4 regions of the Bacillus sp. PK6-16 genome follow, and region 4 is predicted to be linked to each of the others. Evidence: a T-box and tRNA genes for the amino acid it is inferred to sense, from the RefSeq annotation. Region 4 holds a T-box; the other regions hold tRNA genes.
The links. A T-box is a leader RNA that pairs with one kind of tRNA and senses whether it is charged. The one in region 4 lies ahead of lysS (lysine--tRNA ligase), so its partner is inferred to be a tRNA-Lys.

Region 1: it has a tRNA-Lys gene. The T-box ahead of lysS (lysine--tRNA ligase) is inferred to sense a tRNA for this amino acid. The anticodon was not compared.
Region 2: it has a tRNA-Lys gene. The T-box ahead of lysS (lysine--tRNA ligase) is inferred to sense a tRNA for this amino acid. The anticodon was not compared.
Region 3: it has a tRNA-Lys gene. The T-box ahead of lysS (lysine--tRNA ligase) is inferred to sense a tRNA for this amino acid. The anticodon was not compared.

What each region holds. Positions count from the first base shown of each region.
Region 1 is NZ_CP096511.1:5,140,868-5,146,601, reverse strand. It holds rRNA gene M1D66_RS26395 (23S ribosomal RNA) at 1-1,074, shown strand, start outside; rRNA gene rrf (5S ribosomal RNA) at 1,165-1,280, shown strand; tRNA gene M1D66_RS26385 (tRNA-Asn) at 1,290-1,364, shown strand; tRNA gene M1D66_RS26380 (tRNA-Thr) at 1,369-1,441, shown strand; tRNA gene M1D66_RS26375 (tRNA-Glu) at 1,466-1,540, shown strand; tRNA gene M1D66_RS26370 (tRNA-Val) at 1,546-1,621, shown strand; tRNA gene M1D66_RS26365 (tRNA-Tyr) at 1,639-1,722, shown strand; tRNA gene M1D66_RS26360 (tRNA-Gln) at 1,788-1,862, shown strand; tRNA gene M1D66_RS26355 (tRNA-Lys) at 1,868-1,940, shown strand; tRNA gene M1D66_RS26350 (tRNA-Gly) at 1,949-2,020, shown strand; tRNA gene M1D66_RS26345 (tRNA-Ala) at 2,031-2,103, shown strand; gene M1D66_RS26340 (glycerate kinase) at 2,221-3,366, shown strand; gene rocF (arginase) at 3,577-4,470, shown strand; gene cdaA (diadenylate cyclase CdaA) at 4,719-5,540, shown strand; gene M1D66_RS26325 (CdaR family protein) at 5,533-5,734, shown strand, end outside.
Region 2 is NZ_CP096511.1:4,566,693-4,572,426, forward strand. It holds gene M1D66_RS23480 (hypothetical protein) at 1-223, shown strand, start outside; gene M1D66_RS23485 (DUF3965 domain-containing protein) at 464-1,615, opposite strand; gene M1D66_RS23490 (CBS domain-containing protein) at 1,937-2,356, opposite strand; tRNA gene M1D66_RS23495 (tRNA-Glu) at 2,484-2,555, opposite strand; tRNA gene M1D66_RS23500 (tRNA-Asn) at 2,557-2,631, opposite strand; tRNA gene M1D66_RS23505 (tRNA-Ile) at 2,640-2,716, opposite strand; tRNA gene M1D66_RS23510 (tRNA-Trp) at 2,727-2,797, opposite strand; tRNA gene M1D66_RS23515 (tRNA-Thr) at 2,804-2,876, opposite strand; tRNA gene M1D66_RS23520 (tRNA-Phe) at 2,886-2,961, opposite strand; tRNA gene M1D66_RS23525 (tRNA-Asp) at 2,970-3,045, opposite strand; tRNA gene M1D66_RS23530 (tRNA-Met) at 3,049-3,125, opposite strand; tRNA gene M1D66_RS23535 (tRNA-Ser) at 3,147-3,239, opposite strand; tRNA gene M1D66_RS23540 (tRNA-Ser) at 3,295-3,387, opposite strand; tRNA gene M1D66_RS23545 (tRNA-Ala) at 3,408-3,480, opposite strand; tRNA gene M1D66_RS23550 (tRNA-Pro) at 3,497-3,570, opposite strand; tRNA gene M1D66_RS23555 (tRNA-Arg) at 3,581-3,654, opposite strand; tRNA gene M1D66_RS23560 (tRNA-Leu) at 3,658-3,746, opposite strand; tRNA gene M1D66_RS23565 (tRNA-Gly) at 3,763-3,837, opposite strand; tRNA gene M1D66_RS23570 (tRNA-Leu) at 3,867-3,947, opposite strand; tRNA gene M1D66_RS23575 (tRNA-Lys) at 3,962-4,037, opposite strand; tRNA gene M1D66_RS23580 (tRNA-Gln) at 4,042-4,116, opposite strand; tRNA gene M1D66_RS23585 (tRNA-Tyr) at 4,128-4,211, opposite strand; tRNA gene M1D66_RS23590 (tRNA-Val) at 4,220-4,295, opposite strand; rRNA gene rrf (5S ribosomal RNA) at 4,301-4,416, opposite strand; rRNA gene M1D66_RS23600 (23S ribosomal RNA) at 4,519-5,734, opposite strand, start outside.
Region 3 is NZ_CP096511.1:600,636-606,369, forward strand. It holds rRNA gene M1D66_RS02940 (23S ribosomal RNA) at 1-1,187, shown strand, start outside; rRNA gene rrf (5S ribosomal RNA) at 1,289-1,404, shown strand; tRNA gene M1D66_RS02950 (tRNA-Val) at 1,409-1,484, shown strand; tRNA gene M1D66_RS02955 (tRNA-Thr) at 1,489-1,564, shown strand; tRNA gene M1D66_RS02960 (tRNA-His) at 1,574-1,649, shown strand; tRNA gene M1D66_RS02965 (tRNA-Leu) at 1,672-1,752, shown strand; tRNA gene M1D66_RS02970 (tRNA-Gly) at 1,782-1,856, shown strand; tRNA gene M1D66_RS02975 (tRNA-Leu) at 1,873-1,961, shown strand; tRNA gene M1D66_RS02980 (tRNA-Arg) at 1,965-2,038, shown strand; tRNA gene M1D66_RS02985 (tRNA-Pro) at 2,049-2,122, shown strand; tRNA gene M1D66_RS02990 (tRNA-Ala) at 2,139-2,211, shown strand; tRNA gene M1D66_RS02995 (tRNA-Met) at 2,232-2,308, shown strand; tRNA gene M1D66_RS03000 (tRNA-Ile) at 2,313-2,389, shown strand; tRNA gene M1D66_RS03005 (tRNA-Ser) at 2,407-2,499, shown strand; tRNA gene M1D66_RS03010 (tRNA-Met) at 2,527-2,603, shown strand; tRNA gene M1D66_RS03015 (tRNA-Asp) at 2,607-2,682, shown strand; tRNA gene M1D66_RS03020 (tRNA-Phe) at 2,695-2,770, shown strand; tRNA gene M1D66_RS03025 (tRNA-Thr) at 2,785-2,860, shown strand; tRNA gene M1D66_RS03030 (tRNA-Lys) at 2,871-2,946, shown strand; tRNA gene M1D66_RS03035 (tRNA-Gly) at 2,960-3,030, shown strand; tRNA gene M1D66_RS03040 (tRNA-Ile) at 3,041-3,117, shown strand; tRNA gene M1D66_RS03045 (tRNA-Asn) at 3,125-3,199, shown strand; tRNA gene M1D66_RS03050 (tRNA-Ser) at 3,207-3,297, shown strand; tRNA gene M1D66_RS03055 (tRNA-Glu) at 3,303-3,374, shown strand; gene M1D66_RS03060 (L-lactate dehydrogenase) at 4,121-5,065, shown strand; gene M1D66_RS03065 (S8 family serine peptidase) at 5,387-5,734, opposite strand, start outside.
Region 4 is NZ_CP096511.1:2,795,642-2,801,375, forward strand. It holds gene M1D66_RS14415 (alpha/beta fold hydrolase) at 1-525, opposite strand, end outside; gene M1D66_RS14420 (cell wall hydrolase) at 1,050-1,478, shown strand; gene lysS (lysine--tRNA ligase) at 1,538-3,091, opposite strand; T-box leader at 3,175-3,431, opposite strand; gene M1D66_RS14430 (DUF2197 domain-containing protein) at 3,504-3,674, opposite strand; gene M1D66_RS14435 (SMP-30/gluconolactonase/LRE family protein) at 3,819-4,721, shown strand; gene M1D66_RS14440 (class I SAM-dependent methyltransferase) at 4,718-5,419, shown strand; gene M1D66_RS14445 (class I SAM-dependent methyltransferase) at 5,673-5,734, opposite strand, start outside.

The DNA of each region.
Region 1 (5,734 bases), 2.3 Mb from region 4:
GTGACACCTGCCCGGTGCTGGAAGGTTAAGGAGAGGGGTTAGCGTAAGCGAAGCTCTGAACTGAAGCCCCAGTAAACGGCGGCCGTAACTATAACGGTCCTAAGGTAGCGAAATTCCTTGTCGGGTAAGTTCCGACCCGCACGAAAGGTGTAACGATTTGGGCACTGTCTCAACCAGAGACTCGGTGAAATTATAGTACCTGTGAAGATGCAGGTTACCCGCGACAGGACGGAAAGACCCCGTGGAGCTTTACTGTAGCCTGATATTGAATTTTGGTACAGTTTGTACAGGATAGGCGGGAGCCATTGAAACCGGAGCGCTAGCTTCGGTGGAGGCGCTGGTGGGATACCGCCCTGACTGTATTGAAATTCTAACCTACGGGTCTTATCGACCCGGGAGACAGTGTCAGGTGGGCAGTTTGACTGGGGCGGTCGCCTCCTAAAGTGTAACGGAGGCGCCCAAAGGTTCCCTCAGAATGGTTGGAAATCATTCGTAGAGTGCAAAGGCATAAGGGAGCTTGACTGCGAGACCTACAAGTCGAGCAGGGACGAAAGTCGGGCTTAGTGATCCGGTGGTTCCGCATGGAAGGGCCATCGCTCAACGGATAAAAGCTACCCCGGGGATAACAGGCTTATCTCCCCCAAGAGTCCACATCGACGGGGAGGTTTGGCACCTCGATGTCGGCTCATCGCATCCTGGGGCTGTAGTCGGTCCCAAGGGTTGGGCTGTTCGCCCATTAAAGCGGTACGCGAGCTGGGTTCAGAACGTCGTGAGACAGTTCGGTCCCTATCCGTCGTGGGCGTAGGAAATTTGAGAGGAGCTGTCCTTAGTACGAGAGGACCGGGATGGACGCACCGCTGGTGTACCAGTTGTTCTGCCAAGGGCATAGCTGGGTAGCTATGTGCGGAAGGGATAAGTGCTGAAAGCATCTAAGCATGAAGCCCCCCTCAAGATGAGATTTCCCATAGCGTAAGCTAGTAAGATCCCTGAAAGATGATCAGGTTGATAGGTTCGAGGTGGAAGCATGGTGACATGTGGAGCTGACGAATACTAATAGATCGAGGACTTAACCATATAATATGAAGCAATGTTATCTAGTTTTGAAGGAATATATATTAAAATTTCTTCTTGACATTTCGAAAGAAATGTTTATAATGATAAAAGTCTGGTAATGATGGCAGAGAGGTCACACCCGTTCCCATACCGAACACGGAAGTTAAGCTCTCTAGCGCCGATGGTAGTTGGGACCTTGTCCCTGTGAGAGTAGGACGTTGCCAGGCTAATATTATTCCGCAGTAGCTCAGTGGTAGAGCTATCGGCTGTTAACCGATCGGTCGTAGGTTCGAGTCCTACCTGCGGAGCCATTATGCTTCCATAGCTCAGCTGGTAGAGCACTTCCATGGTAAGGAAGAGGTCACCGGTTCAAGCCCGGTTGGAAGCTTGGGAATAGGTTTAAAACTTTTTTGGCCCGTTGGTCAAGTGGTTAAGACACCGCCCTTTCACGGCGGTAACACGGGTTCGAATCCCGTACGGGTCACCACTTTTGGAGGATTAGCTCAGCTGGGAGAGCACCTGCCTTACAAGCAGGGGGTCGGCGGTTCGATCCCGTCATCCTCCACCATATATATTTAAAATGTCGGAGGGGTAGCGAAGTGGCTAAACGCGGCGGACTGTAAATCCGCTCCTTCGGGTTCGGCAGTTCGAATCTGCCCCCCTCCACCATTTTCTTTAAAATAACCTGAGAGGGTTTATTTTTTTGAAAAGATAACCATACTAGTAAATATTAATGGGCTATAGCCAAGCGGTAAGGCAACGGACTTTGACTCCGTCATGCGCTGGTTCGAATCCAGCTAGCCCAGCCATTTACGAGCCATTAGCTCAGTTGGTAGAGCATCTGACTTTTAATCAGAGGGTCGAAGGTTCGAGTCCTTCATGGCTCATCATTTTTGCGGAAGTAGTTCAGTGGTAGAATACAACCTTGCCAAGGTTGGGGTCGCGGGTTCGAATCCCGTCTTCCGCTTAATTAATAAGGGGCCTTAGCTCAGCTGGGAGAGCGCCTGCCTTGCACGCAGGAGGTCAGCGGTTCGATCCCGCTAGGCTCCATCTAAATAAAAAAGCTTACATCATACGATGTAAGCTTTTTTTGTGTTTAAAAAGACAACTTTTATACTTGTCGTTTAAAATGAAGAAAACGTAAAAATAAGGGATGGGGAGATAATTGTGAAAGTTGTTATTGCATCTGATTCATATAAAGAAAGCCTAAAAGCTATAGAAGTATGTGGAGCTATTGAAAGAGGTTTTAGAGCAATTTTTCCTAATGCAGAGTATGTGAAAATACCAATTGGAGATGGAGGAGAAGGGACGGTTGAATCACTTGTTGATGCTACAGGGGGGAGAATTATATCAATTAGTGTGACAGGACCGCTTAGAGAAGGTATACAAGCTTTTTATGGCATTTCTAAAGATAAAAAGACAGCGTTTATTGAAATGGCAGCAGCATCAGGATTACAGCACGTTCCAGTTGAAAAGCGCAACCCACTTATTACAACGACAAAAGGAACAGGAGAACTTATATTACATGCGCTAGATCAAGGAGTGGAGTACATAATTTTAGGACTTGGAGGAAGTGCTACAAATGATGGCGGGGCAGGTATGTTAGGGGCTTTAGGAGTAAGGTTTATAAATGGCAAGGGTGAAGTAATAGATCCATCTGGAGGCACATTACACTCGATTGTTACTATTGATTTTTCACGAATGGACCCACGCTTAAAGGGGGTAAAGATAGAAGCGGCATGTGATGTGGATAATCCATTAGTCGGAATGCAGGGAGCATCTTTCGTATTTGGGAGACAAAAGGGTGCAAATATAGAGATGATGAAAGAGCTAGATGAAAATTTACAACATTATGCGAATATGCTTAAACGATATGTATCTTTTGATGTATCTGAAATACCTGGTGCAGGGGCAGCGGGAGGAATGGGAGCGGCTGTTATTTCAGTGTTAAAGGGAGACTTGCGTAGGGGCATTGAAATTGTATTAGAGTATACAAATTTCGATAAACATATAGAAGATGCAAATCTTATTATAACTGGTGAAGGTAGAATAGATAAACAAACTGCATATGGAAAGGCTCCTGTGGGTGTTGCGGGGCGTGCAAAACGTTTTTCTGTGCCTGTAATTGCTATTGGAGGGTCTGTATCATCTGATTATTCAGCTGTGTACGAGAAAGGAATAGATGCGGTATTTAGTATTACAACGAGACCGATGACACTAGAAGAAGCATATAAAGTAGCAGAAGAAAATATTGAAATGACAACGAAGAATATTGCAACAGTATGGAAAATAGCATCAGAAAAACACTTCTAAATATAGGAGTGTTTTATTATTATTATTTAATAATAGTGATTGCGATTGTTTCATTAAGTTAACTTTATACATAGAATAGTCTTGAAATTTGGTTTTCAACGTGAATATAAGTGAATAAATTGTATATCCATACAGAAAAATGTCGAGTTGAGTCAGACTATATAAAAGATTTAAAATATTTAGTGAAGGCATAAAAGGGGGATACTATCTATGAAAAAAGAAATCTCAGTTATTGGAGTTCCAATGGATTTAGGACAGATGCGTCGTGGAGTTGATATGGGACCGAGCGCGATCCGTTATGCAGGGGTAATTGAAAGAATTGAAGAAATTGGATATGACGTTAAAGATATGGGAGATATATGTATAGAGAGAGAAAAAGAGATAGATGAAAATACAAAATTAAGAAACCTTACACAAGTTGCAACTGTATGTAATGAATTAGCAAGTAAGGTGGATCATATTATAGAAGAAGGTCGTTTTCCACTTGTATTAGGTGGTGACCATAGTATTGCTATCGGTACATTAGCTGGTGTAGCAAAACATTATAAAAACTTAGGCGTTATTTGGTATGATGCACACGGTGATTTAAATACAGAGGAAACTTCACCATCTGGAAATATTCATGGTATGTCACTTGCAGCAAGTTTAGGTTATGGACATTCTTCACTTGTAGATTTATACGGAGCATATCCAAAGGTGAAAAAAGAGAATGTCGTAATTATCGGTGCGCGTGCATTGGATGAAGGAGAAAAAGATTTCATTCGCAATGAAGGTATTAAAGTGTTCTCAATGCATGAAATTGATCGTATGGGGATGACGGCTGTGATGGAAGAAACAATCGCATATTTATCTCATACCGATGGTGTACACTTATCATTAGATTTAGATGGTCTTGATCCTCATGATGCACCAGGTGTTGGAACACCTGTAATTGGCGGTCTATCTTATCGTGAAAGTCATTTGGCGATGGAAATGTTAGCAGAAGCTGATATTATCACATCTGCTGAATTTGTTGAGGTAAATACGATTTTAGATGAGAGAAATAGAACGGCAACAACAGCAGTTGCTTTAATGGGTTCTTTATTCGGTGAAAAACTAAAATAAATGTAAGAAAAGCAACTGAGAAGTTGCTTTTTTTATTTGAAAATAAGCGTATAATAATGATTTATATTATACTGTACAATAAAAATGTTTGACATCTTACCAATTTGAGCTAAAGGGGGTTGTTTGTAATTGTCGTTTGTTTCATGTATGGTATAATTAACTAGTTGTTGGAAATACATACAGATAGAGCATAAAACAATATTTCAATATATGGATAGAATTGCTCGTAAGTAGGAGGAAGGGATAGCATGCCTTTTGAAGATACGACCATTTTGAAATATCTTAGTACGGCATTAGATATTGCCATTGTATGGTTTATTATATATAAGCTAATTCTTATAATCCGAGGGACGAAAGCTGTTCAACTTTTAAAAGGGATTACAGTTATTATCGTCGTTAAGATGATCAGTATTTTCCTTGAATTGCGTACGCTATCTTGGCTAACTGAACAAGTATTAACGTGGGGATTTTTAGCCGTTATTATTATCTTTCAGCCAGAATTGCGAAGAGCACTTGAGCAGCTAGGGCGCGGGAGTTTATTTTCGCGTGTTGGAACGCATGAGGATGATGAACCTGAAATGGTTGCAACAGCGATAGCAAAAGCAACCGAATATATGGGGAAACGTAGAATTGGTGCATTAATTACTTTGTCAAAAGAGACCGGTATGGGTGATTATGTGGAAACGGGTATTCCGCTTAATGCAAACGTATCATCGGAATTACTTATTAATATTTTTATTCCAAATACACCTCTTCATGACGGAGCGGTAATTATGCAAGGAAGTACAATTAAAGCAGCAGCATGCTATCTTCCATTATCAGAAAGTCCGTTTATTTCTAAAGAATTAGGAACTAGACATCGTGCTGCAATGGGAGTTAGTGAAGTTACTGATAGTATTACAGTAGTTGTGTCTGAAGAAACTGGTCAAATTTCTTTAACGAAAAATGGTAAGTTGCATCGTGATTTGAAGACAGAACAGCTGAAAGATATGTTATTAGCTGAATTTAGTGGAAACGAAAAAACGACTTCTTCGTCTTTATGGAATTGGAGGAGAAAGCGTCATGGATAAGTTAATGGAGAATCATTGGTTTTTAAAAGGGATCTCATTACTATTGGCGTGTATGCTTTTTATGTCAGCGACGTTAACTGAAAAAAATACGACATCAGGTATATTACCTTTTGCAAATGATACGAAAGAAACATTAACTAATTATGCTATTAATCTTAAGTATGATGAGGAAAAATATATTGTAAGTGGTATTC
Region 2 (5,734 bases), 1.8 Mb from region 4:
TGTTGCATTAGAAATTATGATGGAATCATTTCAAGTGCAACTAAAACAAAAAATTGCCCATATTTATAATGCTATTTTTCTTTTGAGTGCTCTCATAACAAATATAATTAGTAATGGCTTTTATTTATCTACTGTATTTCCAGTATTCTTTATGGCTGTTTTATTATTTGTAGCTAGATATATTAATGTCCCTTATAACCAAAAACAAAAACAAGAAGCTTAGAAAGAGGAGACACTGTGTACCAATCTTTCAAAGATACTCCAATAAAATACATATTGAATTTGTATAAGAAAGCCAATACTTTTTTTGGTATACAAGGAAGTTATACTGCACAACTTCTCCTATATGGAATGTTGTTTCTTGTCTTAATCACTTTCTCCTTGTTTTACTAACAAAAAAGGATCTCACATAAACTGGAGATCCTTTTTAATTTATATTAATTTTTCATATCGAAAATATTGTTTATCCACAAGCATATTTTTCATAAATAAAGCTCAGATTATATTTTTTCTCTAAGCTCATTCGTTGTTCGTCATCGCACCAATAGAAAAGAATATCATGAATCGTTGCGTAACGCTTATTTTTAAGAAATAGCCTAAAGAATGATGGTAAACAATCATGTAATTGTATAAATATATAATTGCGTAGTGTTTCTTCTTTATATTCAATGCCCTTACAAATATACAGTAATTCTTCACAATAATATGCATGCTGTGGAACTTGTATCATTTCGAAAAATGGCACATAAGATAGTAGCTTTCCAATAAAATGACCATATCGATCCATTACTCCTATCGTCATATGCTCCATCATTTCTTTCATCACATATAAATAATCATCTACATGCGTTGTCTTTAATGGGTCTAAGCGATCGGAAATTTGAGATAATACAGCTCTTTGACATGCTAAAACTGCCTGACTAGGTCCATAATATGATAGGAAATCTGTACACTTACGATATTTCCGTAATAAATCATGTGTATACAAATCATATACAAAAGTATTACAATACATTGCTAAACTCATCATATCACTATTTAATTGCTCTTTTGATAATGATTTCGCTCTCTTGCACATATAAAAGAATGTAAATTCCAATACTTCTTTATGAGATAATAAATGTTTACAATCGGTTATACACTTCTCATTAAATTTAACTCTATCCCAAATTTCAATATCCCTATCTGTCAATTCACCTATACGATATTTAATAATTAAATAATTTAAAGCAACTGATTGCGTCAAAAGATCCCATGTTTCATATTCCAATGAAGTATGAACAAACTCAGCTAATCCTTGCGCTATCATAAAATCATTTGCCTCTTCATACCAACCAATCTCTTGGCATAAGCGAAGAATACGCACTAAAGTTGGAATTTCATCTTTATGAAACTGCGGTAATTTCTTTGCTTTATTCATGCCATATACGATAAATGCCGCTAAATTTTCTTCTTTATAAAATTCTTTCTCTTTCCATACTAATATAGTTCGTTCTTTCCCCTCACCTTTTGGGTGACAAGGTACAAGCAAAGAAAATAATTCAGCGAAATTATTTGGTTCTATATATGTATCTGTAACCAAATTCCAATTTGGATCGCCCTGTACAGCCTTCATATAATTCCCCTTCCCTTTTCATCTATGTAGGAAATATTAATTTATTATCGCACCACTAAAAATTAATATTGTTATATTCAAAATCTCTCATAATACTTATATCTATCAGTATATCATCTTTTCTCTTATTAAAAATTAAGAATAACAAATTTTAAAAAAATGTCGAAATTATTAACCACATACTTATTATATAATGTCTCAGATACATCACGCTAACATATTAGTTTAATCCATATATACTAGAATAATGTATCTGAAATTTATATATAATTTAGCTCTTTATGAGTGACCATTAAACTCTCGGTTAATGAAAGCTTCAATTTACTCTGTACGCTCTGAGATTTCGCTCAAGGCAAATCCAGCTTGATCATCTGCTGATTCCCTTATAGCTAAATCTCCTAGTGCTAACATGCCAATAAGTTGACCACTATCAACTACTGGTAATCGTCTAATTTGATGCTGTGCCATTAGCTCTGTAGCTTTTTCAATAGAATCATTTGGAGAAACTGAGATAATATTTGTTGTCATTACATTTGTAATCTTATTAGATCCAGGATGTTTTTCAGCAATCCCTCGAACGACTAAATCACGATCAGTAACAAGCCCAACAACTTGCTCATTTTCAACAACAGGAATTAATCCAACCGATTCTTCCTTCATTTTTACAGCTGCCTCATATACATTGTCTAGCGGTGTACAATGTACAATATGGGTACTCATTAAGTCTCTCACTCGTGTCATTATTATTTCCTCCTTTTTATACATACCATAGCTTTTCCAAAATTCCTTTATTTATTTCTGGAAAGTAACGTAATAAAAAGGATTAACAAAATAAAAAAGAGCCAGCATAATGCTGACTCTTTTTGTATGACCCGTACGGGATTCGAACCCGTGTTACCGCCGTGAAAGGGCGGTGTCTTAACCACTTGACCAACGGGCCATGGCTCCGCAGGTAGGACTCGAACCTACGACCGATCGGTTAACAGCCGATAGCTCTACCACTGAGCTACTGCGGAATAATATATGGTGGGCCTAAATGGACTCGAACCATCGACCTCACGCTTATCAGGCGTGCGCTCTAACCAGCTGAGCTATAGGCCCATATACTTTACAGGGGCAGTAGGAATCGAACCCACACTGGAGGTTTTGGAGACCTCAGTTCTACCTTTAAACTATGCCCCTAAATGATGCCGGCTAGAGGACTTGAACCCCCAACCTACTGATTACAAGTCAGTTGCTCTACCAATTGAGCTAAGCCGGCATAAAAAAATGGTGGCTCGGGACGGAATCGAACCGCCGACACGAGGATTTTCAGTCCTCTGCTCTACCGACTGAGCTACCGAGCCAACATAAATGGCGGTCCCGACCGGGGTCGAACCGGCGATCTCCTGCGTGACAGGCAGGCATGTTAACCACTACACCACGGGACCATTTGGTTGCGGGGACAGGATTTGAACCTGCGACCTTCGGGTTATGAGCCCGACGAGCTACCGTGCTGCTCCACCCCGCGACAATATAAAATTTTAAAAAATGGAGGAGGTAGAGGGATTCGAACCCCCGCGCGACTCTCGCCGCCTGTCGGTTTTCAAGACCGATCCCTTCAGCCGAACTTGGGTATACCTCCATAAAGGAAAAAATAAATATTTTATTATTATATGTCTACACCATTAAAGAAAAAATGGAGGAGGTAGAGGGATTCGAACCCCCGCGCGATTCTCACCGCCTGTCGGTTTTCAAGACCGATCCCTTCAGCCGAACTTGGGTATACCTCCGAGACATATATTAAATAAAGTGGAGCCTAGCGGGATCGAACCGCTGACCTCCTGCGTGCAAGGCAGGCGCTCTCCCAGCTGAGCTAAGGCCCCATGTTTTTTGGGAATATCGGGAAGACAGGATTTGAACCTGCGACCCCCTGGTCCCAAACCAGGTGCTCTACCAAGCTGAGCCACTTCCCGTTAATAAAAGCGCGCCCGAGAGGAGTCGAACCCCTAACCTCTTGATCCGTAGTCAAACGCTCTATCCAATTGAGCTACGGGCGCATATGGTGCCGAGGGCGGGGGTCGAACCCGCACGGTGGTCACCCACCGCAGGATTTTAAGTCCTGTGCGTCTGCCTGTTCCGCCACCCCGGCATGTCATATTGAAAATTGGAGCGGAAGACGGGATTCGAACCCGCGACCCCAACCTTGGCAAGGTTGTATTCTACCACTGAACTACTTCCGCAAGACATGTATGAGTTATTTTATTAAAAGTGCGGGTGAAGGGAGTCGAACCCCCACGCCAAAGGCGCTAGATCCTAAGTCTAGTGCGTCTGCCAATTCCGCCACACCCGCATATTTCATTAAAATGGTGAGCCATGAAGGACTCGAACCTTCGACCCTCTGATTAAAAGTCAGATGCTCTACCAACTGAGCTAATGGCTCTTAATGGCTGGGCTAGCTGGATTCGAACCAGCGCATGACGGAGTCAAAGTCCGTTGCCTTACCGCTTGGCTATAGCCCATTAATTAAGAATGGTGGAGGGGGGCAGATTCGAACTGCCGAACCCGAAGGAGCGGATTTACAGTCCGCCGCGTTTAGCCACTTCGCTACCCCTCCGACATATATGGTGGAGGATGACGGGATCGAACCGCCGACCCCCTGCTTGTAAGGCAGGTGCTCTCCCAGCTGAGCTAATCCTCCATTTTGCCTGGCAACGTCCTACTCTCACAGGGACAAGGTCCCAACTACCATCGGCGCTAGAGAGCTTAACTTCCGTGTTCGGTATGGGAACGGGTGTGACCTCTCTGCCATCATTACCAGACTGTATTCATTTAAGACAAGAATCATTTTAACTCATTTGACCTCGAAAGTCAATAAGTTTTTTATATTCTTTCAAAACTAGATAACATTTGCTACATATTATATGGTTAAGTCCTCGATCTATTAGTATTCGTCAGCTCCACATGTCACCATGCTTCCACCTCGAACCTATCAACCTGATCATCTTTCAGGGATCTTACTAGCTTACGCTATGGGAAATCTCATCTTGAGGGGGGCTTCATGCTTAGATGCTTTCAGCACTTATCCCTTCCGCACATAGCTACCCAGCTATGCCCTTGGCAGAACAACTGGTACACCAGCGGTGCGTCCATCCCGGTCCTCTCGTACTAAGGACAGCTCCTCTCAAATTTCCTACGCCCACGACGGATAGGGACCGAACTGTCTCACGACGTTCTGAACCCAGCTCGCGTACCGCTTTAATGGGCGAACAGCCCAACCCTTGGGACCGACTACAGCCCCAGGATGCGATGAGCCGACATCGAGGTGCCAAACCTCCCCGTCGATGTGGACTCTTGGGGGAGATAAGCCTGTTATCCCCGGGGTAGCTTTTATCCGTTGAGCGATGGCCCTTCCATGCGGAACCACCGGATCACTAAGCCCGACTTTCGTCCCTGCTCGACTTGTAGGTCTCGCAGTCAAGCTCCCTTATGCCTTTGCACTCTACGAATGATTTCCAACCATTCTGAGGGAACCTTTGGGCGCCTCCGTTACACTTTAGGAGGCGACCGCCCCAGTCAAACTGCCCACCTGACACTGTCTCCCGGGTCGATAAGACCCGTAGGTTAGAATTTCAATACAGTCAGGGCGGTATCCCACCAGCGCCTCCACCGAAGCTAGCGCTCCGGTTTCAATGGCTCCCGCCTATCCTGTACAAACTGTACCAAAATTCAATATCAGGCTACAGTAAAGCTCCACGGGGTCTTTCCGTCCTGTCGCGGGTAACCTGCATCTTCACAGGTACTATAATTTCACCGAGTCTCTGGTTGAGACAGTGCCCAAATCGTTACACCTTTCGTGCGGGTCGGAACTTACCCGACAAGGAATTTCGCTACCTTAGGACCGTTATAGTTACGGCCGCCGTTTACTGGGGCTTCAGTTCAGAGCTTCGCTTACGCTAACCCCTCTCCTTAACCTTCCAGCACCGGGCAGGTGTCACCCCCTATACTTCGCCTTACGGCTTCGCAGAGAGCTGTGTTTTTGCTAAACAGTCGCTTGGGCCTATTCACTGCGGCTTTCCGTTAAGAAAGCACCCCTTCTCCCGAAGTTACGGGGTCATTTTGCCGAGTTCCTTAACCAGA
Region 3 (5,734 bases), 2.2 Mb from region 4:
CGTAACTTCGGGAGAAGGGGTGCTTTCTTAACGGAAAGCCGCAGTGAATAGGCCCAAGCGACTGTTTAGCAAAAACACAGCTCTCTGCGAAGCCGTAAGGCGAAGTATAGGGGGTGACACCTGCCCGGTGCTGGAAGGTTAAGGAGAGGGGTTAGCGTAAGCGAAGCTCTGAACTGAAGCCCCAGTAAACGGCGGCCGTAACTATAACGGTCCTAAGGTAGCGAAATTCCTTGTCGGGTAAGTTCCGACCCGCACGAAAGGTGTAACGATTTGGGCACTGTCTCAACCAGAGACTCGGTGAAATTATAGTACCTGTGAAGATGCAGGTTACCCGCGACAGGACGGAAAGACCCCGTGGAGCTTTACTGTAGCCTGATATTGAATTTTGGTACAGTTTGTACAGGATAGGCGGGAGCCATTGAAACCGGAGCGCTAGCTTCGGTGGAGGCGCTGGTGGGATACCGCCCTGACTGTATTGAAATTCTAACCTACGGGTCTTATCGACCCGGGAGACAGTGTCAGGTGGGCAGTTTGACTGGGGCGGTCGCCTCCTAAAGTGTAACGGAGGCGCCCAAAGGTTCCCTCAGAATGGTTGGAAATCATTCGTAGAGTGCAAAGGCATAAGGGAGCTTGACTGCGAGACCTACAAGTCGAGCAGGGACGAAAGTCGGGCTTAGTGATCCGGTGGTTCCGCATGGAAGGGCCATCGCTCAACGGATAAAAGCTACCCCGGGGATAACAGGCTTATCTCCCCCAAGAGTCCACATCGACGGGGAGGTTTGGCACCTCGATGTCGGCTCATCGCATCCTGGGGCTGTAGTCGGTCCCAAGGGTTGGGCTGTTCGCCCATTAAAGCGGTACGCGAGCTGGGTTCAGAACGTCGTGAGACAGTTCGGTCCCTATCCGTCGTGGGCGTAGGAAATTTGAGAGGAGCTGTCCTTAGTACGAGAGGACCGGGATGGACGCACCGCTGGTGTACCAGTTGTTCTGCCAAGGGCATAGCTGGGTAGCTATGTGCGGAAGGGATAAGTGCTGAAAGCATCTAAGCATGAAGCCCCCCTCAAGATGAGATTTCCCATAGCGTAAGCTAGTAAGATCCCTGAAAGATGATCAGGTTGATAGGTTCGAGGTGGAAGCATGGTGACATGTGGAGCTGACGAATACTAATAGATCGAGGACTTAACCATATAATATGAAGCAATGTTATCTAGTTTTGAAAGAATATAAAAAACTTGTTGACTTTCAAAAGTAAATGAGTTATAATAATTCTTGTCTTAAATGAATACAGTCTGGTAATGATGGCAGAGAGGTCACACCCGTTCCCATACCGAACACGGAAGTTAAGCTCTCTAGCGCCGATGGTAGTTGGGACCTTGTCCCTGTGAGAGTAGGACGTTGCCAGGCAAATGGAGGATTAGCTCAGCTGGGAGAGCACCTGCCTTACAAGCAGGGGGTCGGCGGTTCGATCCCGTCATCCTCCACCATTTAGCCGACTTAGCTCAATTGGTAGAGCAACTGACTTGTAATCAGTAGGTTGGGGGTTCAAGTCCTCTAGTCGGCACCAGAAATCATGGCGGTTGTGGCGAAGTGGTTAACGCACCGGATTGTGGCTCCGGCATTCGTGGGTTCGATTCCCATCAGTCGCCCCATTTTTCTTAAATAAATTAATATGCGGGTGTGGCGGAATTGGCAGACGCACCAGACTTAGGATCTGGCGCCTTTGGCGTGGGGGTTCGACTCCCTTCACCCGCACTTTTAATTAAATAACTCATACATGTCTTGCGGAAGTAGTTCAGTGGTAGAATACAACCTTGCCAAGGTTGGGGTCGCGGGTTCGAATCCCGTCTTCCGCTCCAATTTTCAATATGACATGCCGGGGTGGCGGAACAGGCAGACGCACAGGACTTAAAATCCTGCGGTGGGTGACCACCGTGCGGGTTCGACCCCCGCCCTCGGCACCATATGCGCCCGTAGCTCAATTGGATAGAGCGTTTGACTACGGATCAAGAGGTTAGGGGTTCGACTCCTCTCGGGCGCGCTTTTATTAACGGGAAGTGGCTCAGCTTGGTAGAGCACCTGGTTTGGGACCAGGGGGTCGCAGGTTCAAATCCTGTCTTCCCGATATCCCTAAAAAATATGGGGCCTTAGCTCAGCTGGGAGAGCGCCTGCCTTGCACGCAGGAGGTCAGCGGTTCGATCCCGCTAGGCTCCACTTATATTAATATCATTTATGGCGGTGTAGCTCAGCTGGCTAGAGCGTACGGTTCATACCCGTGAGGTCGGGGGTTCGATCCCCTCCGCCGCTACCATAAAGGACCTTTAGCTCAGCTGGTTAGAGCAGACGGCTCATAACCGTCCGGTCGTAGGTTCGAGTCCTACAAGGTCCACCATTAGACGTATATATCTCGGAGGTATACCCAAGTTCGGCTGAAGGGATCGGTCTTGAAAACCGACAGGCGGCGAGAGTCGCGCGGGGGTTCGAATCCCTCTACCTCCTCCATTTTTTCTAAAGTAAATATTTTATCATCGCGGGGTGGAGCAGCACGGTAGCTCGTCGGGCTCATAACCCGAAGGTCGCAGGTTCAAATCCTGTCCCCGCAACCAAATGGTCCCGTGGTGTAGTGGTTAACATGCCTGCCTGTCACGCAGGAGATCGCCGGTTCGACCCCGGTCGGGACCGCCATTTTTACATAAAGGCTCGGTAGCTCAGTCGGTAGAGCAGAGGACTGAAAATCCTCGTGTCGGCGGTTCGATTCCGTCCCGAGCCACCATTTTGAAGTCGCAAGCCGACTTAGCTCAATTGGTAGAGCAACTGACTTGTAATCAGTAGGTTGGGGGTTCAAGTCCTCTAGTCGGCACCACTTTCAAAATGAGCCATTAGCTCAGTTGGTAGAGCATCTGACTTTTAATCAGAGGGTCGAAGGTTCGAGTCCTTCATGGCTCACCATTTACAATTTAATGCGGGTGTAGTTTAGTGGTAAAACAAGAGCCTTCCAAGCTCTGGTCGAGAGTTCGATTCTCTTCACCCGCTTTTCAATTATGGGCCTATAGCTCAGCTGGTTAGAGCGCACGCCTGATAAGCGTGAGGTCGATGGTTCGAGTCCATTTAGGCCCACCATAATTGTTCCGCAGTAGCTCAGTGGTAGAGCTATCGGCTGTTAACCGATCGGTCGTAGGTTCGAGTCCTACCTGCGGAGCCATATTTATAGAGAAGTACCCAAGTGGCTCAAGGGGCTCCCCTGCTAAGGGAGTAGATCGCGAACGCGGTGCGAGGGTTCGAATCCCTTCTTCTCTGCCAGAACTGGCCCGTTGGTCAAGTGGTTAAGACACCGCCCTTTCACGGCGGTAACACGGGTTCGAATCCCGTACGGGTCATACTAAAAGAGATAGCATAATCTGCTATCTCTTTTTTGTTGTATAAAAATGGACTTTGGATAGTCTGCTTTTTTATGCAATAGAAGAAATATGAAGTATTCGCTGTTGCAGTTGGGTACATAGAGAGCCGTAAATACAATCATGTTAATTATTTGGACCTGTATGAATATGAAGGAATTAACTTCAACTTGAACTTTTACCCCAGCTGTATGGCTGTAGCCTCCTACACTTGGAGAAACCGATGAAAATGCATCTGGGAGCTACTGTGGAAAATAAATAATATATAGAAGAAGCTGCTTTCTCTCAATAGCTGTGATCTACTGAAGACAGCTTTTTTATGTTGTCAGTATTGTCGAGTTTTGTCGGTAAGTCGATATATTGCAAAAATCGCTGATATAATTTGAGTTACGGTCGATAAATTTCAATAATCGCTGATATATTTGGAGTTACAGTCGATATATTCTAAAAATCGCTGGTATAATTTCACTTACCGACAAAAAACACAAGAAAATCCCTTTCACAATCTAAAGAAAACGCCTCCATTGAAATGGATTCCACACCTATTCCAATAACTTTACACTCTATGTGAAAAAGTTCACAAATAGGTCATAATTTGTGAAGTAATTCACAATAATACGTGCTACAATATGAATGTAAAGAAGTTAAACAACATTAAATTAGTATTTTAATTAATTACTTAAACAATCATAAAAAATATATGTGAACAATAGAGAGGGGAAATTACCATGAAAAAAGGTATCAATCGTGTAGTATTAGTAGGAACAGGAGCTGTAGGTTGTAGTTACGCTTACTCAATGATCAACCAAGGTGTAGCTGAAGAATTCGTATTAGTAGATGTTAATGAAGCAAAAGCAGAAGGGGAAGCAATGGACTTAAGCCATGCGGTACCATTCTCTCCATCACCAACAAAAGTTTGGAGCGGTAGCTATGCAGATTGTAAAGATGCAGATTTAGTTGTTATCACTGCTGGGTTACCACAAAAGCCAGGTGAAACTCGTTTAGACTTAGTTGAGAAAAATACAAAGATCTTTAAACAAATCGTTCGTGGCATTATGGATAGCGGATTCGATGGAATCTTCTTAATCGCAACTAACCCAGTTGATATTTTAACTTACGTAACTTGGAAAGAATCTGGTTTACCGAAAGAGCGCGTAATCGGTTCTGGTACTACTTTAGACTCTGCTCGTTTCCGTTACATGTTAGGTGACTACTTAGATGTAGATCCACGCAACGTTCATGCTTACATCGTTGGTGAACACGGTGATACTGAACTTCCAGTATGGAGCCACGCTACTATCGGTGTACAAAAACTAGAAACAATCTTAGCTAACAACGAACAGTACAAACAAGAAGACTTAGATAAAATCTTCGAAAATGTACGTGATGCAGCTTACCATATCATCGAGCGTAAAGGTGCAACTTACTACGGAATCGGTATGTCACTACTTCGTGTAACTAAAGCAATCTTAAACAACGAGAACAGCGTATTAACTGTATCTGCATACCTTGAAGGCCAATACGGTGAGAAAGATGCTTACGTAGGTGTTCCAGCTGTAATTAACCGCGAAGGTGTACGTGAAATCGTAGAGCTTGAGTTAAATGAAGAAGAAAAAGCGAAGTTCGCTCATTCTGTAAAAGTATTAAAAGAAACAATGGCACCAGTACTATAATAATTGCTAAATCATTTAGGGGCGGGACACTGCTTCCTACCTCTAAATTCATATAATTTAATATAAATTCCTTTTCCGGTTTCCCTTGTATATCCCCAATATACCCCTTTTGCTGGATCAGGGTCGTTTATAGAAAAAAGCACTCTACTTTAAGTAGAGTGCTCTTTATTATCCCGCATTAACGGGCAGTAAGATCCCCACCTCAAAATGCAGCGAAAGCAAAGAAGTTAGTTTGGTGATCAACTGCCCGTAAAAGCCCGATTGGTTCAACTAATAATCAGTGGGGGATTAACACCCCACACTGATTAAAGTTTCACTTTATCATTTTTTAGGCGTTAATCCTAATTTCTTTAAAATATCTGCCAGTGTACCGCTTTTGGATTTTTCTACAGGTGTTTGTGATTTAGATGCATCCGGACCTTTTTTCAAGAAGTTCTTTTCGACGAAGCGAATATCTTTTTCATCGACAATCCCATCTTTATTAAGGTCTCCGTCTTTTACAGTTAGTCCTTTTTTGCCATAGTTGCTAGCGATAATTTCAGCATCTCTAATATCGATTACTTTATCAGCATTTACATCGCCGGCAAGGTTTTCGTCAGGTCTTGCATAATAATATTGGCCAAGCAGCTTACCGTCTTTTTCAGTACCAAGTTTCGTTGTTAGGCGGCT
Region 4 (5,734 bases):
CTTTGTTAGCATATCCTTCGATAGTCCGGAATTGCTATCATCGATATTTGACAATAACTTCATGACCTCACTTTTATGATTCCCTTTAAGGTCTTCCATGAAATTTATAGCCTGCTTCAACTCATTTTCAGGTAAAAGTTGTAATAAAACCGGTTCGTGTGGGATTAGTAACTGTACCTGCCCAGGATGGCGTATACACAAATCAAGTCCGATGACAGCACCAGAACTACTTCCGAATATATAAGCCGGTTCATTGGTCAAATTGGCTAGCAGCCGGTGAGCGTCTTCACTATGTGTTTGCACATGGTAATCCTCAGTTTTATTGACGAGATTGCTACGGGAATGACCACGACGATCGTAAGTAACAACGGTATACCATTTAGCAAGATGGTCGGCAATATTATGGAACTTGTCGGCATCACCACCCCCACCATGAATCAAAAGAAGAATTGGACCCGAGCCACGCACCTCATAATAGATGCTTGCTCCAATTACTTGCAATGTTCCGTTTTTTACTATACTCATTTGTACATCTTTCCTTTCTTTTGTCATCTCCCTTAACATTACATGATTGGTGAATGATATAAAATGCAGGAAATAACTAAGAAACAAATTCACCATAAGAAAAAGCAATGTGTGGCTTTAAAATAAAGTTTGATTAAAAATATTGTGTTAAACCGTATTCTATGTTAAATAAAAAGAAACCATTTTGAAAAAAGTTTAATCCAAATGGTTTCTTATCCAGCAGGTTTCTGTTTTATAAAAAAGTTTGATCATATATTTACAATTCTTTGATTAAAGAGATACAGCATCGCAACTTTATTTCAAAACTACACCATACATGGTTTATTCTCTGATGACATCGCGTAAATAATATGGTCTTTATGAATTCGATACATAATACCTCTCCCTTTTATATTTATCTACTATTACTAATTAGCTTTTTTTATACAAGCTCCTCTTAAAATTAAATGTTATTTTTAAGTAAAAAAGCACGCAGATTGTTTTATAACATACACTCTTTACTATAACAGAAAGGTGGTATCACTATGCCCCTTATTCCATACAACGAAAGTGATGTTGATTTACTAGCTCGATTAATTCGTGCTGAAGCTGAAGGCGAAGGTCGCCAAGGTGAGGAGTTAGTTGGATGCGTTGTAGTAAACCGTGTATTTTGTGATTGCTTAGATTTTAAACAACTCCGTACCGTACGAGACGCTGTATATCAAAGCCCCGGCGGATTTGAAGCAGTACAATATGGATATTTTTATCAACGCGCTCGTGAATCAGAAAAAGAAATCGCACGAAAAGTTTTACAAGGTCAATGGCGCTGGCCTGCACGATGGGCTCTTTGGTATTTCCGTCCAGTTGGAGCTTGTCCACCTGAATGGTATAATCAGCCATTTGTAGGACAGTTTAAAAGCCATTGTTTTTATGAACCAAGTGGTGATGAATGTCCGAAAATGTATTCACGATAGTAAAATTTGCAACGCAAGTACTTAGAAATTTTGGTACTTACGTTGCTTTTAAATGTGTTTTAGAAATCTAATAGTGTGATGAATTTTTCTATGCCTACTACATGTATTAATAATGGTATACGAGGACCATTTGATTGATTCATAATGAGCTTATATATAATAGTGAATAATTGTTTTTGATTTTCTTTCATTATTTTTTTATTTTCATGATGACAAATCGTATATAATTGCTCCATTAAGTTAGAGTAATCTTTAATAGAACGAAGTATTTTACAAACTTCTACTAGCCATTCTTTCTGCCTTTCATCTAATGTGTAGTAAAACTCAGCATTTTTCTCCTGATTTACCGCGATTAATTTTTCAGATTGAAAGTTTCTTATCCAATACTCTGCGCGATTACTTATCACTCTCATTTCATCTAATGCATAACTCCTATCTATTTTCTTTAATATCCCCTGTAAAATAGTTGAATCAAAATTTAATAATGGTAACGTTCCTGCTACTTGATTAAATCTCGGATATTCTTTAAACTCGCTATCAACTATAGATAGTTTAATTGCATCAAATAAATCTTCATTTTTGAGCATTTTATTTTCATAACTATCTTTCAATCGTTCATATTCTGTATAATTGCGAATCACATCTTCATCCAACCCAATATGAAAAGCAGCGCCTGGTTTGTATTTTGCAAACATAAAGAGAATTACTTCTGGTATATACACTTTCAATAAATCGCTTGGTGTAATACTATTCCCTGAAGAGCTAGACATTTTTTCATGATTTCCTTTAATACCAATGAAATCGTAAGCAACGTAATGAGGCGCTTCACGATTGAATATTTTCCTTGCAATTTCTTTTGATACATTATAACTACCCGTTTCTGATGAATGATCTCTTCCACCCGGTTCAAAAATAACATCCTCTATCATCCATCTCATCGGCCAATCGATTTTCCAGTTTAGTTTCATTTTATTTGTATTTAATACGGATAATTCTTTTTCATTTCCGCATTCACATTCATACCGGACTGTTTTTAATACTTCATCAAAATATGTAATAGTTGTTGTATCTTTTCCACACCTCTCACAATATAATGCAGCTGGATAAAAATTGTTTCGCTCTTCTTCACTACACTCTCCAGTTTTAAAGTCCATTAAAATATCATATATTTCTTTTCGTTTATACAAAGCCTCTAAAATATTTTTGTTATACCTTCCGCTTCTATATTCATCATGTTGATAAATAAATTCTACTTCAATTCCAAATGCTTGAAGCGATTTTTCAAACTCTTTTTCAAAATGCTCCGCATACGAGTTATAACATCCATACGGATCTGGAATATCACAGTATGGCATACCAATATACTTCGCAAAAGAAGGATCAATATTTTGGGGAACTTTTCTAAACCTATCATAATCATCCCACGAAAATATAAAACGAGTCTTTTTCCCTAAATCTTGAAGTGCTCTTACTACGAAATAAGTCGTTACGATTTCACGAAAATTCCCAATATGAACAGAACCTGACGGACTAATTCCTGATGCACAAACAAACGTTTCTTTATTTGGATGTTTCCTAATTAATTCATGTGCTACTTCATACGCCCAATGCATATATTACTCACCTCGATTATTTTTTTGTTTTCGCATTTTCAGTTTTATGCAATAAAAAAACTCCCACCCCCAAGATTATTCATCTTGAGGACGAGAGTTGTTAGCTTCGCGGTACCACCTCAGTTTGTTAATATGTCACCATATTAACCTCTTCAGGTACGGCAAAATATGCTTATACCCTATCTCTATAACGGGAGAATCCGTCACACCATCCCTAAATAAATTAGTTCCTTGCGCAGCTCCAAGTCTTTTTTCGTTAAGATGTATACCGCTCTTTCTCAGCTACCAGAGCTCTCTGTACGTATTCTTTCTTAACTACTCTTCTCTTCCATGCCATTTTAAATATTAGTTTTTTAATATGATAATTTATAACACTTTTATTGTCAAACTTTTCCGAATTAAAAACATATAATTACCTAAAAAAATTCTTTATCGCTTCTAATTGAATTTTATGACTACACTCATCACAACAATATACCCCGTTTGGTTTCTCTTTAAATCGCTTATATTTTTCACTGCCTTCGTAAACACGAAATATATTCTTACAAGAAAAGCAAACAATCTCATAAAACATCATATGCATTTTCCTCTCCTTGTTTATACACTTTTTTAATCACTTGTGAGAAGGTCATTTTTCTACAGTATAAATTTTAATATCCTTTGACTAAAAGGTTTACCTCTATTCTTATCGAATTATATTAATATCTTATAACGCGAGGTGAACATCTTGTTCAGTAATATAGAATTAGTTTTAGATGCTAAAGCAAGTTTAGCTGAAGGACCATGTTGGAATGGAAAAAAGCAACTTTTATATTGGGTTGATATTATGGAGAGAAAATTATGCATATACAATCCTACCGCTAATACGAACCGAGTAATTGCTCTCAATCAACAAATTGGCTGTGTTGTTCCATATTTAGAGGATGTACTACTCTTAGCTATGGAAAAAGGCTTTTATTCTATTAATGTAAATACCGAAAAACTGACACATATTTTTGACCCTGAACCACATTTAATAGAAAATCGTTTCAATGATGGAAAATGTGATCCAGCTGGTCGTTTCTGGGCAGGTTCTACAGATACATACGGTATGAATGCTGCAGGTTCCTTGTATTGTTTACATCATAATTTAAGTGTAGAGAAAAAAGTTTCACATGTAAATACATCAAATGGAATTGCTTGGTCACCTGATCATACATACTTTTACTTTATAGATACACCTACTAAAAAAGTGGTTCGCTATCAATATAATATACGTACTGGAGACATTCATAATCCAAGTGATGTAATCATTTTCTCTGAAAATGATGGTCTACCTGATGGTATGACAATTGACGAAGAAGGTTGTTTATGGATTGCACATTGGGGAGGTTCAAAAATAACTAGATGGAATCCATCTACTGGAGAACAAATATTAAATATTCCAATTCCAGCTTTATATGTAACATCATGTACATTTGGAGGACCTAATTTAACAGATTTATATGTTACAACAGCCAGAACAAGAATGACGGATGACGAATTAAAAGAGTATCCACATGCTGGTGGTATTTTTCGAATTCAAACAAATATAAAAGGTTGTCCTACATATGAATTTTGCAATAAAAATATTGGAGTTGAAACAATGTGAACCGTATCGATTACATAAGACAAGAAGAAAAGAAATATCACGACCTTTGCTATGAACAATATAAACTATTTGAAATTGGCTCTTGGCTGTACAAACCGGTTAAAATAGTTATGGACTTGATGGATCACTTTGAAGGACAAAACAACTTGCAAGTACTTGATCTTGGCTCTGGCGTCGCTAGAAATAGCATTCCAATTGCACAAAAGTTAAGAAATACTAGCGGCACTGTTACATGTGTTGATTTACTTAATTCCGCTTTAACAAAGCTACAAACTTATAGCAAAGAACATGCTGTATTCGAGGTTATAAAAACAGAACAAGCAGCAATTGAAAACTATCATATTGACTCTAACGCTTATGATTATATCGTTGCAGTATCAAGTTTAGAACATGTCAAATCAGAAGAAGATTTTAAAAACGTACTTCATTCTATGAAAAAAGGGACAAAAAACGGCGGTATTAATTGTTTGATTATTAACTCTAACATACAAGAAATTGATTTAAAAACGAATGAAGAATTAGAAGCTTTAATTGAAATTAATCTTTCAACCGAAGAAATGATAAGTACTTTAAAAAGCATTTATAAAGAATGGAAAGAACTAAAAGTTGAAATAAAAGAATTAGCTTATGATATTATTCGAAATGAAAGACACATTCAATTAAAAACAAATGCTATAACGTTTGTAGTTCAAAAATAATCGTATAATAAAGATATGATTATTTCTCTCAGATTTATTTTTATTGCACGAAATTTGCAACTATAAATATTTATGAAACAAAAAATAAAAGAGCACTTGTTTCCGCAAGTGCTCTTTTTGGGGATTTTGAGATATCCTATTAAAGAAAGTTAAGGTTACTTAAAGTTAATAGGTACTTCTATTATATGCTTGTCCTTTTTATTTGTGCATAATCAATATATAAACATCTTTAATCATTCTTAATAACTTTTAATTATAGTTCTCTCTTACATTTTATCGTAAAAAAATTGATTGAAGGTTTATTTACCACGTTCT